3 regions of the Staphylococcus sp. MSU001 genome follow, and region 1 is predicted to be linked to each of the others. Evidence: riboswitches for the same ligand, from Rfam matches in the RefSeq annotation. Region 1 holds a riboswitch; each other region holds the start of a gene.
The links. A riboswitch is a leader RNA that binds a small molecule or an ion and turns the genes downstream of it on or off. The one in region 1 is predicted to bind S-adenosylmethionine.

Region 2: it holds a riboswitch for S-adenosylmethionine, as region 1 does, so the genes downstream of both, ACVBFA_RS08270 (methionine ABC transporter ATP-binding protein) here and ACVBFA_RS09195 (Na+/H+ antiporter NhaC family protein) in region 1, are expected to answer to the same signal.
Region 3: it holds a riboswitch for S-adenosylmethionine, as region 1 does, so the genes downstream of both, metK (methionine adenosyltransferase) here and ACVBFA_RS09195 (Na+/H+ antiporter NhaC family protein) in region 1, are expected to answer to the same signal.

Annotation. Positions count from the first base shown of each region.
Region 1 is NZ_JBRIKK010000018.1:24,619-31,058, reverse strand. Features, by position in the region: gene ACVBFA_RS09210 (alpha-glucoside-specific PTS transporter subunit IIBC) at 1-1,495, opposite strand, end outside; gene ACVBFA_RS09205 (MurR/RpiR family transcriptional regulator) at 1,693-2,454, shown strand; gene ACVBFA_RS09200 (SRPBCC family protein) at 2,599-3,111, opposite strand; gene ACVBFA_RS09195 (Na+/H+ antiporter NhaC family protein) at 3,408-4,709, opposite strand; SAM riboswitch class I at 4,843-4,939, opposite strand; gene ACVBFA_RS09190 (hypothetical protein) at 5,015-5,602, opposite strand; gene ACVBFA_RS09185 (flavin reductase family protein) at 5,646-6,257, opposite strand.
Region 2 is NZ_JBRIKK010000015.1:49,783-56,222, forward strand. Features, by position in the region: gene ACVBFA_RS08260 (MetQ/NlpA family ABC transporter substrate-binding protein) at 549-1,361, opposite strand; gene ACVBFA_RS08265 (methionine ABC transporter permease) at 1,382-2,077, opposite strand; gene ACVBFA_RS08270 (methionine ABC transporter ATP-binding protein) at 2,070-3,095, opposite strand; SAM riboswitch class I at 3,189-3,291, opposite strand; gene ACVBFA_RS08275 (thioredoxin family protein) at 3,349-3,645, opposite strand; gene ACVBFA_RS08280 (toprim domain-containing protein) at 3,638-4,024, opposite strand; gene gcvH (glycine cleavage system protein GcvH) at 4,284-4,664, opposite strand; gene ACVBFA_RS08290 (arsenate reductase family protein) at 4,838-5,191, opposite strand; gene ACVBFA_RS08295 (thioredoxin family protein) at 5,335-5,658, shown strand; gene ACVBFA_RS08300 (nitroreductase family protein) at 5,834-6,376, opposite strand.
Region 3 is NZ_JBRIKK010000021.1:393-6,832, reverse strand. Features, by position in the region: gene menC (o-succinylbenzoate synthase) at 1-803, shown strand, start outside; gene yidD (membrane protein insertion efficiency factor YidD) at 800-1,048, opposite strand; gene ytkD (RNA deprotection pyrophosphohydrolase) at 1,119-1,586, shown strand; gene ACVBFA_RS09825 (alpha/beta hydrolase family protein) at 1,573-2,361, shown strand; gene pckA (phosphoenolpyruvate carboxykinase (ATP)) at 2,588-4,180, opposite strand; SAM riboswitch class I at 4,332-4,441, shown strand; gene metK (methionine adenosyltransferase) at 4,550-5,749, shown strand; gene ACVBFA_RS09810 (hypothetical protein) at 5,852-6,440, shown strand, end outside.

The sequences.
Region 1 (6,440 bases):
CTAAACCATGAGACATTTGATTATGTGTAAAATAGGCACTTTCTTGAACTTTACTTTCGTCTTTAACAGTTAAACGTAGGCGCGTCGTACAATTTGTAACGTCTTTAATATTTTCTTTTCCTCCAAGACCTTCTAGGTAGTACATCGCCTTTTCTTCATATTCACTATTAGGTGAATGATTGCGAGTTGAATCTCCTTTTTTATCATTATAATCTTGTTTAGAAAATAATTTGACTTCTTCTTCACCTTTCTTACGTCCTGGTAATGGAATATCAAATTTTAAAATTAAATATTTAAATAAGAAGTAATAAATCGCAACAAAGATTAGACCAATTACTACTTGAAAGACATATGTCATCCAATGTGCTTTTCCTAAAGGTATCCAGTTAGTTGCTATAAAATCTAGTACACCGCCACCCATATTACCTACGACACCAAATCCATACATCAGTGTATCCATAGTTGCTGCTAGTAGTGCATGTAATACGAATAAAAATGGCGCAATAAATAAGAAAGTAAATTCAAGTGGTTCTGTAATACCAGCTACTACTGCCGTAAGTGTTGCTGGTATTAATAATGCAGCAACTTTTTTACGATTTTCTTTTGGTGTAGTTGCATACATTGCCAATGCTATACCTAGGCAACCAAAAACTTTGCCATTTCCTTGCAACATAAAACCATATGGAAATTGTTCTTTAAGTGGTTTGTTACTTTCGGCAAACTGATTTAAGTGTTGCAACCATTCTGCTTTCAAACCATGATTAACAACTACTGGACCTACTTCGATTGGTGCATAGATAAAATGATGCAATCCTGTAGGTATTAGTACACGTTCTAAGAAATGATATAACCAAACACCTATATATCCTGATGCAACAATAAAATATTGAATTGAAGCAATACCGTGTTGAATCGTTGGCCAAACAACACATGTGATTGCTGCCACTGGTAGCATGACAAAGAAAGAGATTGTTACAACAAATGTTAATCCTTGAAATACACCTAACATTTCAGGTAAACGCTTACTGTAATATCTATTATGTATCCACGTTATTATTCCTGATATAATGATTGCACCTAAAATATTGGTATCTAACGTTTCAATACCTGCAATCGATTTTAATCCTGTTGTGTTTTCTACACCTTTTTTTAAATTAGCGCCAAAAGTATGTGGCCATTGAGTTAAAATTGCATTGATAAAAGTGTTAAACATTAAATATCCCATTAGAGCTGCTAAAGCTGCATGTCCTGGAGCTTTTTTAGCAAGAGATAACGGTAAACCAACTACAAAGACAATTTCCATATGTGTAAATATTACCCAACCACCTGATTCAATAACAGACCAAAATTTAAACCAAAATGTATGCTGTTCAGCTAAGCCTCCCATGATGGTTGGATTTTTAAATAATGTAGCGAATCCCAAAACAATACCGAAGAAAGCAAACATCAAAACAGGTACTATCATTGCACTACCAAATCGTTTAATTGCATTCATTTTTGAATACCTCCCTCTTCCCTTAACTATGATAACTAATATATGTTTACCTTTATTGCTCTTTATTTAATAAGTTATTACCAATATATAGTAAACGCTTACATAATGACAATGACGTTGACGCACTTTGAAACATTTTTGTATAATTAGATTATATTTTCATATAAAGAAAATATTTTCAATGATGAGGTGTTAAGATGATTTTAGATGAACGAGTAAACTCTAATTTCGATCAATTAAATGATAATGATATACAAATTGCACATTATGTTAATACACATATAGATGTTTGTAAAAATATGAAAATACAAGATTTAGCCTCACAGACACATGCTTCAAATGCTACGATTCATCGCTTCACTCGTAAACTAGGTTTTGATGGTTATAGTGATTTTAAATCCTTTTTAAAATTTGAAGATAGTAAGAATCATCAACTTCCTTCTGATTCTATGGAGCAATTTAAACAAGAAATTGAAAATACATTCAACTATTTAGAACGTATTGATTATCGTTTATTAACTCACAAAATGCATCATGCTACAACAATATACTTATATGGTACTGGACGTGCACAGATGAATGTCGCTGAAGAAGCACAACGTATACTGTTGACTATGCATAAAAATATTATATTGTTACATGATGTTCATGAACTAAAGATGGTGTTAAACAAGACAATTCCTGAAGATTTGTTTTTCATTATTTCACTTTCTGGCGAAACACATCAACTTAAAGAAGTCACACAATTGCTTCAACTGAGACAAAAATATTTTATTTCCGTAACAACAATGAAGGACAATACATTGGCACAACAAGCTGATTACAATGTCTATGTTTCAAGCAATACCTTCTATTTAAACGATGGTACCGATTATTCCAGTTTTATTAGTTATCACATTTTCTTTGAAACACTACTAAGAAAATATAACGAATATAAAGAGAATCATGAATTAACATAGGAAAGTGAGTCATCATTATCATTGAATGCAATTCTCACTTTACATATAAATATTATTTGGCATTTCCATTTTCAACTTAGACAATGACTATTAAAACGTTAAAAAGCCTGGAACAACAACTTTTGTTGTCCCAGGCTTTTTAGTTTAGTTATGACGCTGTTCCTCAATTTCATCTATCACATTTTGCATTTGATCAATCATCAATTCAAATCCATGTGCTGTTGAATCATGATATTCTTTTTTCTTTTGCTTATATTCTAATGTTGTTAAACGTCTTTCCTTTTCAATAAAAGAGCGATAGTAAAAGAACATTTGAGTCCCGCCATTCTCTCTTTCAAAGAACTCTACTTCAATGACATCCTCTTCCTCACTTAGTCCTGGCATTCCAATCGTCATCTTGATATATTCATCTAAAACTAACTCTTCATATGTACCTTCTATGATGTTTTGTTTACCATTTCTACTATCAATGATGCGATACTTTCCTCCCTCTTGAATATCTGCATCAAACGATTTATTCGTGCGTTGTGTGGTCATAAACCATTTTTTTAAGATATCTGTTTTTGTCCATGCCTCATAAACGACCTCTGGTGTATATTTAAGTAATCTCTCAATGTCGATTTCAACATATTCATTTTCCACATTATATTTTGCCATTTCATTTCACCTACTTTCACTCTTAATACTATTTTAACGTATTTGAGCTAGGTCACAAACTTTGAGCTCTATAAAATTAAATTATATTAAATAAAACTTATAATTTTAGTGATTTTTAACTTTTTAAATTCAAGATTGAGTGTATAGTCTTGTCCTTATCAACATTTTACTACTATTCTAAATTGCTTGATACTCAACTTAAAAATAAGATACAGATGGTGAGTATCAAAGAATCATTATAAAACTGTCAACAATCATAAGATTGTTGACAGCCAATATATACTATGGGTCGTATTTTATTTCTTTGACGATTGATTTAAACGAGGTACTCTTAAAATAATTGCTACTAATCCACAAACACCTAATAATATTGGATAAATACTATATTGTAACATTAGGAATGGGGAAATTCCGGCTACACCTGCTGCTGAAATCACTTGCGGGCTGTATGGTAATAATCCTTGAAAACACCCACCAAAGATATCTAATATACTTGCTGATTTCCTTGGATCGACATCATATTCATCAGCAATATTTTTAGCTAATGGTCCAGCCATAATAATAGAAATTGTATTATTTGCTGTTGAAATGTCAGCTGCACTCACTAAACTCGCTATACCTAGTTCTGCACCACGCTTTGATTTTACTTTTGACCTTACAAAATTAAGCAACCAATCAATACCACCATTATGTTGAATAATTCCTACTAGACCGCCTATAAGCAATGCAATCATAGCAATATCTTCCATTCCGATAATCCCTTTAGAAATAGCATTTAAAAGGCCATTCCAACCAAAAGAACCATCAATCAGTCCAATTATACCGGCTAATACAGTACCTCCTATTAATACAATAATTACATTAATACCAACTAACGCAAGAATCAAAACTAACAAGTATGGTATAACTTTAATTAAATTATAATCATAGTTTTTAGTATGATCTATGGAAATACCATTTGTTAAAAAGAATAAAATAATGATTGTAATAATCGCACCTGGTAATACAATTTTAAAATTGACTTTAAATTTATCACTCATTTTTGTTTTTTGTGTTCTTACTGCTGCAATAGTGGTATCAGAAATCATAGATAGATTATCACCAAACATCGCTCCCCCAACAACTGTTGCCATGGCTAATGCAGCTGGTACATCTGTTGCTTGTGCAAATCCAAAACCTACTGGTGCAATAGCTGCAACTGTGCCGACAGAAGTTCCCATTGAAATTGATACAAACATACAAATAATAAATAGTCCAACAATTATTAAATTTTGAGGAATAAGTGATAAGCCTAAATTAACTGTAGATGACACGCCACCCATTTTTTCAGCAGTCGTCGAAAAAGCTCCAGCAAGGATAAAAATAAGCATCATCAAAATGATATTAGAGTGACCTGCACCTTTTGTAAATACCTCTACTTTTTTCGCAAAAGTTTCCTTGCGATTCATCAGTAAGGCAACAATAACAGTAATTGTAATAGCAACATTTAATGGCATAGTGGTAAAATCACCAGAAATAATACCAACACCTAGAAATAGTAAGACAAATAACAATAAAGGAATTAATGCCCAAGCATTGCCATTCTTCATCTCTTTCATAATCTAACCTACTTTCCCGTATAATGGATTGATAAATTTTATACTAAAAAATTCCTATCTATTTAATCAATAACTCAAAAATAAAAAACCAGGGCACGTAATCATGCCCCAGTCTCAGTTAACATCGTGTTTAACCTTATCTTCTAACCTTCTCGGTTACTGGAATTGGCACATGATACAATGTTGCCGAAGCTTCTTTGGGCCAGTCCCTCCACTTCTCTTGATAAGTTATTGAATTGTGTTTAACGTTACAAGATATTTGCAATAACGTCAACACTTATTATTTTAAATATTTTAATAATAGTTTACATATTTTCAATAATAGTAAAGTATTTTTCAAAAATAGCCACACTTATTGATGCAAAGATGAATATCGCTAATGCAAGTCCAAAAATAACCATTAACTTTAAATATAATGATATGAGCATTGAAATGATTACTACAACAATCACAGTAAAAAATATATTCTTAAGACGTTGTGCCTTATGTCTTGATATTACTTTACGTTTTATCCGTTCAGATGATAACCTCTCCTCTAATTGAGATGATGTAATATGTAATTTCGTTTCTAATAAAACTGCAGTACCCACTGTTAATACCAGAATAAGTATCACTATCCATAAAGGCTGTTGCTCTATAAAGCTAACCACGTAAATACCAGAATATAGTATGCCCGAAAGCATACCAAGGATACGATCGAGTTTAGGGCTCATCCATATAATATGATTTCTAATATTATTATTAACAAAATATACATTTTTCAATCCACTCGTTATAAAAGTAATAATCACTATGACATGTAACAATATGGGATAATCATTAATAACGTATAAGACAATCAGTCCTATAACTAAAATGAGCAACGGCATGAATTTATATAGATATGCTTTCATCAATGACACCCTTAAAATGATATTTGTAAATATCTTTTTATCTTTATGAAGTAGGACGATTAACTGTAAATGTTTGACCTAACAAAGAGTAATCATTTCCAGCTAACCTAGCTACCGGATTTAATTGATTTGCATCAATTTTACTATCTTCAAAATAAACTTCTTCATCAATATGGTACATGACAATTTCACCAATTATCAAATCACTCCCGTTATCTTTGTTGCCCAATTGTACTATTTGATGAAGCTTACACTCAAACCTTACTTTTGCTTCTTTGATTGCTGGAACATTAATTAAATCAGAATCAATCATACTTAGAGAAGTTCTCTTAAGTTCATTAACACCATATTCTAACGGGGCAGCAGTTTCATTCACATCATTAACAATAGCCTCATCAGTAATATGCACAACAAACTCACCTGATTGTTCTATATTTATTGAGGTGTCTTTTCTATTTCCATTTGTACGTTGAACAGCAATTGCGATCATAGGTGGTGTATGATTAACTACATTAAAAAAACTAAACGGGGCTGCGTTGATATCCCCTTTTAAATTTTGAGTAGTTACAAATGCTATCGGCCTAGGTATGATACTTCCACTAAGTAATTTGTAATTTTGCTTATCTGAAAGTGTTTCAGCTTTTATTTTTTTCACTATCAATCAATCCAATCAATTTTTATTTAAAGTATAAAATTTACTATTTAACTATTGTTGTCCCTTTGTAGACAAAATTGAAAAAGAGTTAAAGAAGATCGTATATTCAATTGAATCACTGTTTGCCTATAAGATAAAAAACCTAGGACATTGATATTTGTCCTAGGCGCTTATTATCATAAA
Region 2 (6,440 bases), on a different contig from region 1:
CTAAACATCTTTTATGAATTTTTTTCACATACAGATGATTTTACGAAAGAAACTATAAATTTACAGTAGATTATAGTATATTGAATATAAAATAATTATAAGTTGGGTTGGTATATTTTATGAAATTTATTACTATTAAAGCGATTACTGAAAAAGGGTTAGATAAAAAAAGTAAATCAATTTTTAAAATCACATCCACAAATTGAAATTATCAAATTTGATTACCAAATGGGATATAGCGGTGTAAGTGTTGGTATTTTATACCGTGATAATATTTAAATAATTATAGATATGTTGTGCGTATAAAGACCATTGGCTTTACCTCTTACAAAGCTTCCTATTCTAAAAATATGGCTAGTGAATAATAGTCATTGTTAGATAACTATAATCACAGAAAAATGTTTATGGAAGTTAAAATGTCTAACAAAAGTGAGTTAAAAATTAAAGGTTCAATAGCAAAAAACACGTAAATGATTTTATATTAAATCATCTACGTGTTTTTGTATAATCATGTGACAAACGATTAAATATTATTAATTGTTTGCTATTTACTTAGCAGGTACGACAGCTCCATCATACTTATCTTTAATATAATCTTGAATTTCTTTAGATTGTAGCACTTCCATTAATACTTTGATATTTTCATCATTTTTATGACCTTTTTTAACTGCAATTAAATTTGCATATGGGTTATCTTTAGGAGATTCTAAAGCAATCGAATCTTTTTTAGGACTTAATTTTTGGTCAATCGCATAGTTAGAATTAATGATTACTGCGTCAGCGTCTTGATTTTGATAGATTTTTGGTAAATATTCTGCTGATTGTTTGTTGTTAAATTTAATATCTTTTTTGTTTTCAGTTATGTCATCAAATTTAGCATTTTCAATTTTAACGCCTTTTTTAAGTTTAATAAGACCTTCATCTACAAAGAATTTTAAGAAACGACCTTGTTCAGCTGGGTTATTTGATACATATACTGTTGCACCTTTAGGTAGATCTTTTAAGCTTTTATATTTTTTTGAGTATACAGCCATAGGTTCTAATTCAACATTCCCAGCCGATTCAATTTTATACCCTTTTTCTTTACTTTCAGTATTTAAATATGGTGTATGTTGGAAGAAGTTCGCATCGATTTCACCTTTGTCTAATAATTTATTAGGCGTTGTGTAATCGTTAATTGGTTTGATTTTTAAATCATAACCTTTTTTCTTCAATAATGGTTTTGCTTTTTCTAAAATTTCAGCGTGTGGTGCTGGAGATGCACCTACTGTGATAGTTTTTTCCTTATCTTTACCTCCACCACATGCAGCTAAGGCAATCGTTAAAGCCAATACTAAAATAATTCCGAATAATTTTTTCATAGAATATAATCCCCTTTTCTTTAGCGTTTATCGATTTTATTTGTAAGCCAATCCCCTAGGAACTGGATTATAAATACAATAATTAAAATAAATACTGTTGAAACTAAAATGACATCATTTTGATTTCGAGTAAATCCTGTTAAATATGCTAAATTACCTAAACCACCTGCGCCAATAACACCTGCAATAGCTGTAGAACCTACCAAAGCAATTGCAGTAACGGTAATACCTGAGACTAATGCAGGCATTGCTTCAGGAAGTAGTACTTTTCTCACAACTATCCAAGTGTTCGCTCCCATTGACCAAGCAGCTTCTATAACACCTTTATCAATTTCTTTAAAAGCAATCTCGACCAATCTAGCGTAGAATGGCGCTGCACCAATAATAAGTGCTGGTAATGCACCAGTTGGACCACTGATTGTTCCGAGAAGTACACTTGTAAATGGAATTAACAGTAAAATTAATATGATAAATGGAATTGCTCTAAATAAATTAACAATGAATGACACAATCGTGTAGAAAATCTTAGCAGCCAATGAGTTACTTTTCGCAGATAAAAAGAGTAATACCCCTAATATAAGTCCAAAGACAAATGCAAAAAGTGTCGAAACAACAGTCATATATAGAGTTTCTAAAATTGCTTGCCAAACCTCTGGCCACTGAACATTCGGCATTGTCACCATTTCATGAAATATTTCACCGTAAGATTTACCCATGTCTTAGCACCTCCACATTAACGTGTTGTTCGTGAAGATTATGTTTAAATTGCTTGAAATGTTCCTCACTTATATGTGGTATGTGAATAACTAAAAATCCAAGCGAACCGTTTTTAGTATTCTTAATATCCGCTTCAAGAATATTCACATCTATGTTATGTGTCTTCGTCATATAAGATATGATAGGCTCAGTCGTATTATCACCAGTAAAGTTTAACCTCACAATATATGCATCATGATCTAATGGCTCCAAATACTCTAAAGAATCTTCAAAATCATCGTTTAAATCATCTTTCACAAAACGTTTCGTTACTTCATGTTGTGGATTCTCAAATACTTTACTTACCGCTCCTTGTTCAATAACTTTACCGTTTTCCATTACAGCAACTTCATCACAAATTCTTCGTATAACATGCATTTCATGTGTTATAAGTACAATAGTTAGATTTTGTTGTTCCCTTACCTTCAATAATAAATCTAGAATTTCATCTGTAGTTTGTGGATCTAATGCACTTGTCGCCTCATCACATAACAATACATCTGGATCATTAGCTAATGCTCTCGCAATACCCACTCTTTGTTTTTGTCCGCCTGATAATTCAGACGGATACGCACTTTCTCGACCTTTTAGACCGACAAGTTCAATAAGTTCCAATGCTTTTTGTTTAGCTCGACCACTTGGAACGCCAGCAATTTCTAATGGAAATGTTACATTTTTCAATACATTTCTTGACCATAGCAAGTTAAAATGTTGAAAAATCATACTCACCTTTTGTCGTTTTTTTCGTAACTGTGATTTAGATAATTGACTTATATTGTCTCCATCTATAATGATTTCACCTGACGTTGGAGATTCTAAGTTGTTAAACATTCTTATGAGCGTACTTTTACCAGCTCCTGAGAAACCAATCACACCAAAAATAGAGCCGGATTCAATGTTTAAATCAACGTGATCAACAGCAAGAACATCTTTGTCCTTGGTATGATAGCGTTTAACAATTTGGTTTAGCTTAATCACGTTAATAGCCTCCTTATGTTGCTTAGTAATCAAATTAAAAATGCTTTCTCAATTTTTAGAAAATTTGAGAAAGCATTTGTTGAAATGTTCTTTCTCTCATCTTCTAAAGTTATACTTTATGTGAATTGGCACCATTTCTATTTTAGACGGTTGCCGGGCTTCTTAGGGCACATCCCTCCACCTCTCTCGATAAGAGTTAAAGCATTATTTAATTTGTATTAATCCTACCATCGTACTAATGTTTCGTCAATAATTATTTTAAATTTTCTAACAAATAAGTAACTGACTGAAATGCATAGATTCTTTTTATCTCTTCATCTCTACGCATAAGCAGCAATACAGGAACAGACATAATTTGTTTCTCTTTACTCCATTCAGGATGAAAATTAAGATCTATTTTTTTTATTGGCAATTGTAAGATTTCATTAGCAATATCCAACATCCTTTCAGAAATCTTACATGTTCCACACATTGGTGTATAACCAAATATGAGATGTTTATCTTTATTAAAATTAACAGTTATGTCTTCAATATCCTTCAATTTATTCATTTACTAAAACTAGCCTTTCAGTTTTTAAATTATTCATAAGTTTCTTTTCTTTTTTTACATTAAAACCATATCTACTTAATACATGTGCTAAATAATTTTTGGGGCACTTAGCAACTTCACAAAACGTTTTATCAACATAAATATGTTCACTTTCGCTTAAATAACGTTTAAACCATTTTCTAATTTTTTCACCCTCATCATCAGAATCGGCAAGAACATAAACTTGTTTGTCATAAAGTGTTTCTATCATGTTGTCTATCTTATCTATACTCATAGTGCCATGTGTACAAATGATGTTTACAGGTTCAGCGATCACTTGTTGTACTCTCTTCTTATCCGATTTACCTTCGACAATAATAACCTTATTTACAATAGCCATGTCAATCCACCTTCTAAGCGTCAAAGTAACTGTCACTATCATCATTCACAAAATCCCCAAAACCTAAACATTTAGTGACACTACAATTTTCAATTGCTAGTGTCACTTATGCTTGAGCCTTGCTCAAACGTTCCTCTTTTTTACTGCAATTTTCAATTGTTAGTGTCACTCATGCATGAACCTTGGCTTACGTTTCTGATTAAAGTTATTCCTTCTAAAAAAACTCCTTGATTAAATCTAATCGAGGAGTTTGTAATCATTATTCACCAATCATTTCTGAGTATTGATCTGCTGATAATAATTCTTCTAATTGACTATCGTCACTAATTTCAATTTTAACCATCCATGCTTTTTCGTATGGTGATTCATTTACAAATTCTGGGCTATCTTCCAATTCTTCATTAACTTCAACAATTTTCCCAGAAATTGGCGCATACAACTCTGATACTGTTTTTACTGATTCAACACTACCGAATGTGTCACCTTCATTTAATTCATCTTCAGTTTCAGGTAGCTCAACAAATACGATATCACCTAATTCGTTTTGTGCGTATTCTGTAATACCAATTGTTGCTACATTATTTTCAATTTTAACCCACTCATGCTCTTTAGAATATTTAAATTCGCTCGGTACTGCCACGAAAATCCCCTCCTGATTAATTTAATTACAATTTAATGATGCCACACACATATTATTCATTCAACTATTATTACAAAGAATAAATGAATTAAAATTCGTTTTTAAATATACAAAACACCATTTTAATTTATATTTTTTTATTAATGTTCACTTTCTCTAATTTAATATCACACCTATAACCATTGGTGTTGATACTCATTTTCTTTAAATCCTAAAGTCAAATGGTTACCAGAGATAGCTAATGGACGTTTAACCAACATTCCATCTGAAGCAAGTAGTTCTAGTTTTTCATCATCAGACATATTTTTAAGTTTCTCTTTTAAATTTAATTCGCGATATTTGATACCATGTGTATTAAACAACTTATTAATATTCACACCCGTTTTATCTACGATATCTTTGAATTCTTTTTTAGTCGGTGTATATTGAACAATATCAATAGATTCAAAATTCACATCGTGCTCATCTAAAAACTTTGCAGCTTTTTTGCACGTTGTACATTTGGGATACTGATAAAATTTAATCAATTACCTTTTACCTCCTTCTCTCTATTAACTTAAATATATCATGATATTTAATTGAACGCTTTAATTTTCAAGCTAATATTTTTGTTAATGTGCAGTCATTCGTTATAATAAGTTTACCAAATTACAAAAAGGAGTAGATAGTGATGAAAAATATTCATCAAACTGAAGAATTTAATTCTACTATTGATAGTACCGATCCAGTAATTATCAAGTTTGAAGCCGACTGGTGTCCAGATTGTAAAGCGATGGATATGTGGATAGATCCGATTGTTGAAAAATATAATAATTATCAATGGTATGTGGTCGATCGTGACGAATTAGAAGATGTAACAACTGAAAATGATGTTATGGGTATCCCAAGTATTTTAATATTCCAAAATGGTGAAAAATTAGCCCACTTGCATTCAGCAAATGCTAAATCACCTGAACAAGTTGAATCATTCTTGTCTGAACATTTAGATCAATAATATTTAACCAAAAAACCTGAGACATTATCAAACGTCTCAGGTTTTTCTTGTATTATTCGTCAGTAACTAAAGTAAATACTTCTGTTTTCAACTCTGTTACTCATTGTCACGGTGAAACGATAAACACAAATTACATCTCACCTATTTTTAATACACGCTCAATATCACGGATGATTTATTCAAATTCGGTAATAAGATTTTTATTTTTACGTTTAGCCTTAGTTGGTACTTCTTCTAAATCAGTAAGATACAAAAATCCTGCTAATATTTCATTATCTTTTACACCTAAGACTTTTCGTATTTTAGGATCAAAGATATATTGTGGCGACTTCCAACAAGTACCAATGCCCGCTTCGTATAAAAGTAACATTAAATTTTGAGCAAACGCTCCAAATGCAAAATAATTTTCACGACTTTGACGTTGTCTTGGATCATCTTTTAAAATCAACAACAACATGCCACCCAAATTTGTTACTGCATGAAAGTGATTCTCTCGCTTTTCAGGACTATCTGGAAAAGCAAATCTTGTGATATCCCTACTAAAATCACCGAGTTTATCTTTTGAAATATGAACCAATCTCCATGGTTCTCTCATACCATGATTTGGAGCGTCAGCAGCTTTATATATTGCATCGTAAACCGTTTGATCATCAACCACCATATCGTGTTTAAATTTTTTGACGCTTCTACGATTAGATATAGCTTCTTGTAATTCCAATGTATTTCGCTCCCTTTATTTTATACATGATAACCATTATCAATTATAAGATACATTGTTATTG
Region 3 (6,440 bases), on a different contig from region 1:
GATTAAGAAAGTGGATACCACAAGTACTTCATCAAGATATGACATCTTTTGATTCATGGTTACCTTACCTCAATCAAATGAATGATGCGCCAGCTGCTCGATCAATGGTTGTCATGGCTGTTTATCAAATGTATAACGATCTGCATGATTTTGAAGTACAATATGGTGCTACAGTTAGCGGCTTAACTAATAGTCAAATTGAAGCATTATTAGAAACAAGACCGAAACGTATTAAACTTAAATGGTCAACATCACTTATCAAAGATCTTGAAACCATACGTTTATTAAATCTTGAGTGTGATATTGCAATAGATGCAAATGAATCATTAACAAAGCCATCATTTTTACAATTAGCCAATGAAAAAACATCAGATATTATATATATTGAAGAACCTTTTAAAATTCTAGAAGATTTAAATGATATTGATATGTCTATTTTTCCTAGAATTGCCATCGATGAAAAGGCACTTTCTATAGAAAAAATACAATCAATAATTCAACAATATCCCATACAAGTCGTCGTGTTAAAACCATTTAGACTTGGAGGAATAGATAGAATGTTAGACGCCATGAAAATTTTGAAAGAAAAAAATATAAGGTTTGTAGTTGGGGGCATGTATGAGTTTGGTCTAAGTAGATATTTTACAGCAATGTTAGCTAAAGAAGGAAATTATCCGGGTGATATAACGCCACACGGTTATTATTTTGCTAATGATATCGTAGAAACAAGTGGCATATTAAAAGAGGGAATGATTTATTTCACTCCCCCTAAAGTCAAGCGTTCTTTACTTAACAAAGTTTAATGATGATGTGTGGTTTTAGAATTTTTATCCTTTTTTAATGGAACAGGATCAAAGCCACCTTTATGCAATGGATGACATTTAAGTATGCGCCGTACACCGAGATAGAGTCCTTTTAGAGCACCATGGTATTCGATGGCTTCTCTAGTGTATTGTGAACATGTTGGATAAAATCGACATGTTGGGGGTGTAAGTGGCGAAATAAAACGTTGATAAAATACAACTAGAGATAACAATATTTTTTTCAACATTGATAAAGGCCTCCAACTAAATATTTGATAAATATATTTTAACATAGGATGAGAGGAAGTGAGGAACGTGGAGTTTGAGGATAAAGATGGAAGGGTTGTAACATTGAACTATAAAAATGAAAATGATATGCCAAATGGTAATCACGTTCTTGCAATTCCTGTATACAATAGTCAGTTATTATTTACACACCATCAACAACGTGGGATAGAGTTTCCTGGTGGTAAAGTTGAAATAAGCGAACAAAGTAAAGAAGCAGTAATTAGAGAGTTATACGAAGAGACGGGTGCAATCGCAAAATTTATCTACTATTTTGCACAGTATCGTATAAAAACGGAGCATGATGAGCCGTTTATTAAGGATGTTTACTTCGTTGAAGTAAGTCATTTGGAATATGTAGATACCTATTACGAGACTTTAGGCCCTTGTCTTTATCATCATATTAATGATATTCCTTTAAATAAAAGAAGTTTTTTAATCAATGATAAGGCGATTCTTCATTGTTTGGAAAGGGTGAGAGCACTTGGATTTTATTAAGGAAAAGCGCATGCCAATCGAATATGAAACTCATTTTTTTAATGAAGTAACATATATTGTAGATTATTTAAAAGTTAAGGCTCTGATGATGATTCCGAAAAGCAAAAAAGATATCAAACGTATTGTTATATACTTAAGAGGTGGTAAAGGGCAAGTTGGAAGAGTGAGAGCCGCAAGACTTATGCAATTTGCAAATGAACATACCTTAGTTATAGGCCCATACTATAGAGGAAATAATGGAAGTGAAGGAAGAGATGAATTTTACCGTGGTGATTTAAATGATGTAACGCATTTGATTCGACTTTTAAATCAAAACTATCCTTCTGCATTTATACATATGGTAGGATTTTCACGTGGAGGTCTACAGGGATTACTTACTTTTAATGATTTGCCTGTAGATAGTTATATGATTTGGGGTGGCGTATCTGATATACATTTAATGTATGAAGAACGAGTTGATTTGAGAGGAATGTTACGACGAATGGTTGGACATCCAAAAAAAGATACGAAAGCTTATAAGAGCAGAGATGCAATGCAATTTATAAAAAAAGATAGTCCTCCTATTCTCATTATTCATGGTGGCAAAGATATTCAAGTTGGAATACACCAAGCTTATGATTTAGAAAAAAAATTAAAATCCAAAGGAACCTATTATCAAACCTATTATCAATTGGATGAAGGTCATGTACCACGACCTGCTGCGATGAGAGACGTAATTCAATATATACATCAATGGATGAACGACGTCGAAAATAAAAATTTAAATATATTGTGACAATGGATTATACATGTTGATGATAACAATGTATATATTAGGAATAATTAGATATTAAATAATGAGATTGTTTGAAACTTTAGAAATGTATTATCATATATAGATATCCTCAAATAAATGTATTAATAATCCACTCGGCATTTAAATAAAAATTTAAGTGCCTGAGGTATTGAAAGCTTTCTCAGGCACAATGCTTTTAAATTTAACATATAAATGTGCATATTAATTATTGATTAAATGCACCTTTGTTGGCAATATGTTCGACTTCCTTGCCGAATTTTTTAAAGTTATTATTAAAGCGTTGAATCAAATCGTAAGCCTGTGCTTTGTAGTTATCTTTATTGTTCCAAGCATTGATAGGATTCAGAATAGTTGTAGGTACATTGTCAATCTGAACTGGAATATTTAAGCCAAATGTATCATCTTTAATATATTTAGTATTTTTTAATTTACCTGATATAGCTTGATCTACCATTTCACGAGTATAGTGTAGACTAATTCTTCGCCCTATACCATATTTGCCACCTGTCCATCCAGTATTTACTAGATATACATCAACATCATGAATATCGATTAAATTTCCAAGTAGATCAGCATACTTTGTTGGACTTAAAGGTAAGAATGGTGCACCAAAGCAAGTTGAAAACGATGGTTGAGGTTCAGTAACACCACGTTCTGTTCCAGCTAGTTTAGACGTAAACCCACTTAAGAAATGATACATTGCTTGATCTTTAGTTAGCTTTGAAATAGGAGGGATAACTCCAAATGCATCAGCGGTTAAGAATATAATCGTATTCGGATGTGCTGCCTTTGAAGGTGTAACAATATTCTCTATATAGTCAATAGGGTAGGCGGCACGAGTGTTTTCAGTATAGGTGTTATCATCAAAATCTACTGTACCGTCATCATTTGTAACTGTATTTTCTAAGATTGTTCCATATTTAATAGCATTATAAATTTGAGGCTCTTTCTGTTTAGATAAATGAATTGCTTTTGCATAACATCCACCCTCAATATTAAAAACGCCATTTTTATTCCAACCGTGTTCATCGTCACCAATTAACTTACGTTTTGGATCGGCAGAAAGCGTCGTCTTACCAGTTCCTGATAATCCAAAGAATAATGTTACATCTCCTTTTTCTCCAACATTAGCTGAACAATGCATACTCATGATATCCTGCATTGGAAGCAAATAATTCATTACAGAGAAAATACCTTTTTTCATTTCACCAGCGTATTCTGTACCACCAATTAAAATCACTTTATGTTTAAAAGATATAATGACAAATGTTTCACTATTTGTCCCATCTAATTCAGGATTAGCTTTAAAGTTAGGTGCTGAAACAATCGTAAAGTTGGGTTTTATATTTTGAGCTTCATCTATAGATTCTGGACGAATAAACATGTTACGAGCAAATAAGTTATGCCAAGCTAATTCATTTATCACCTTAAGTTTAAGACGTGACTCTTTATCGCTCCCTGCATATCCACTAAATATGTAAAGTTCATCTTTCTGATTTAAATAGTCGAGTACTTTATTGTAAAGTTTTAGAAATGTTTCTTCATCCATGGGCTGATTGATATCTCCCCAATTTATATTATCCCTATACGATGGTTCAGTGACAATAAATTTATCTTTAGGTGAACGACCAGTGTACTTACCTGTTTTAACATTTATTGCCCCCAGTTCAGTTAATTCACCCTCATGGTTTTTTAAAATTTTTTTGTATAATTGTGTTGATGATAGTTGAAAATGTGATGTAGCTTTTTCTATTAGCTGATTTATCTTAAGTGTTTCTGTGTATGTATCTATAGACATACCCAATCCCTCCATACAATAATTTATGTAAGCCCTTACATTTAGATAGTATAACACACCGATTGAATTTATCCACTTGAAAATAGAAATAGTGACAATGTATAAAATTGACAACATACTTTGAATTAGATATTATTAAGTTTAACGGATTCTCTTATCCTGAGTGGTGGAGGGACATGGACCCAATGAAACCCAGCAACCTCTTTATTTAAAGAAAGGTGCCAAACCGTTTGCAGACAAATATGGTCTGAACGATAAGAGCGAATGGACGTTTAAGAGCCTTCTCTCTATCTATATAGTGAAGAAGGCTCTTTTATTTAGCTCTCATATTTAAAGAGAATTTTCGTAATTTATTTAAAGGAGAAAATGATGACATACAATAAACGATTATTTACCTCAGAATCAGTTACTGAAGGCCATCCTGATAAAATTGCTGACCAAGTTTCAGATGCCATTCTTGATGAAATATTAAAGGATGATCCCAATGCTCGTGTAGCATGTGAAACAACAGTAACAACAGGAATGGCACTTATTTCTGGAGAAATTTCAACAACTACTTATGTAGATATTCCTAAAGTGGTAAGGGAAACGATTAAAGATATTGGTTATACTAGAGCAAAATATGGTTATGATTCACAAACAATGGCAGTGTTAACTGCGATTGATGAACAGTCACCTGATATTGCACAGGGTGTAGACAAAGCGCTTGAATATCGAAATGAAATTTCTGAAGAAGAAATTGAAGCAACAGGTGCAGGTGACCAAGGATTAATGTTTGGATACGCAACTGATGAAACAGATACGTATATGCCTCTACCTATATTCCTGTCACATCAACTTGCTAAACGATTATCTGATGTACGAAAAGATGAAATTTTAGATTATCTTCGTCCAGATGGAAAAGTACAGGTGACTGTTGAATATGATGAAGATGACCAACCTAGACGTATTGATACCATTGTTGTTTCTACACAACATGCTGAAGATGTAGAGTTAGCACAAATCGAAAAGGACATTAAAACGCATGTTATCTACCCAACTGTAGATAAAGCTTTATTAGATGAAGAAACTAAATTTTACATTAACCCGACTGGACGTTTCGTTATTGGAGGACCTCAAGGAGATGCTGGTTTGACTGGACGTAAAATTATAGTTGATACTTATGGTGGATATGCCCGTCATGGTGGAGGTTGTTTTAGTGGTAAAGATCCTACTAAAGTAGATCGTTCGGCAGCTTATGCTGCAAGATATGTAGCTAAAAATATTGTTGCAGCTGGTTTAGCTAAACAATGTGAAGTACAACTTGCATATGCAATCGGTGTAGCAGAACCCGTTTCTATTTCAATTAATACGTTTGATACTGGAAAGGTTTCAGAAGCACGTTTAGTTGAAGCTGTAAGAAAGCATTTTGATTTAAGACCAGCAGGTATCATTAAAATGTTAGACTTAAAACAACCGATATATAAACAAACAGCAGCGTATGGTCATTTTGGACGTACAGACGTATTATTACCATGGGAAAAATTAGATAAAGTCAACCTTTTAAAAGATGCAGTTGAAATTCAATGACTTGTAAAATAGAAAATAAATAATTATAAAATATATGTCGAAAATAAGCCTTTTTTCTATTATAATTAGAGTTATTGAAACTGATAAAGGAGCGTTGTTTTAATGGATTTTTCTTCACCGACAGTAATCGGCTTAATTGTTGCAATACTTGTGGCTGTTTTATTCTTTGTACTCTTCTTAGTAGCGAACCATAGTAAGAAGAAAGTGAAGAATCAAACAGAAGCACATTATAAAGAAAAAGAGCAACATCTTAAAGAATCTCATGAAGAAGCTTTAGAAAAAGAGAGAGTAGAGAATAAAAAAGTTGTTACAAAACAACAAGAAGATTTTGACGTGACAGTTAGTAACAAAAATCGTGAAATTGATGCGTTGAAACTATTCTCAAAAAATCATAGCGAATATGTTACAGATATGAGATTAATTGGTATTCGTGAGAGACTAGTAAATGAAAAGAGAATACGCCCTGAAGATATGCATATTATGGCAAATATTTTCTTGCCTAGTAATGAGTTAACTAATATTGAACGTGTGAGTCATCTAGTACTTACACGAACTGGCTTATATATTATTGACTCTCAATTATTAAAAGGCCATGTTTATAATGGCATTAGTGGTGCGCAATTTAAAGAATTACCTACGATGTCACAAGTTTTTGACACGCTCGACTTAGATTCATCACAGCCACAGACAT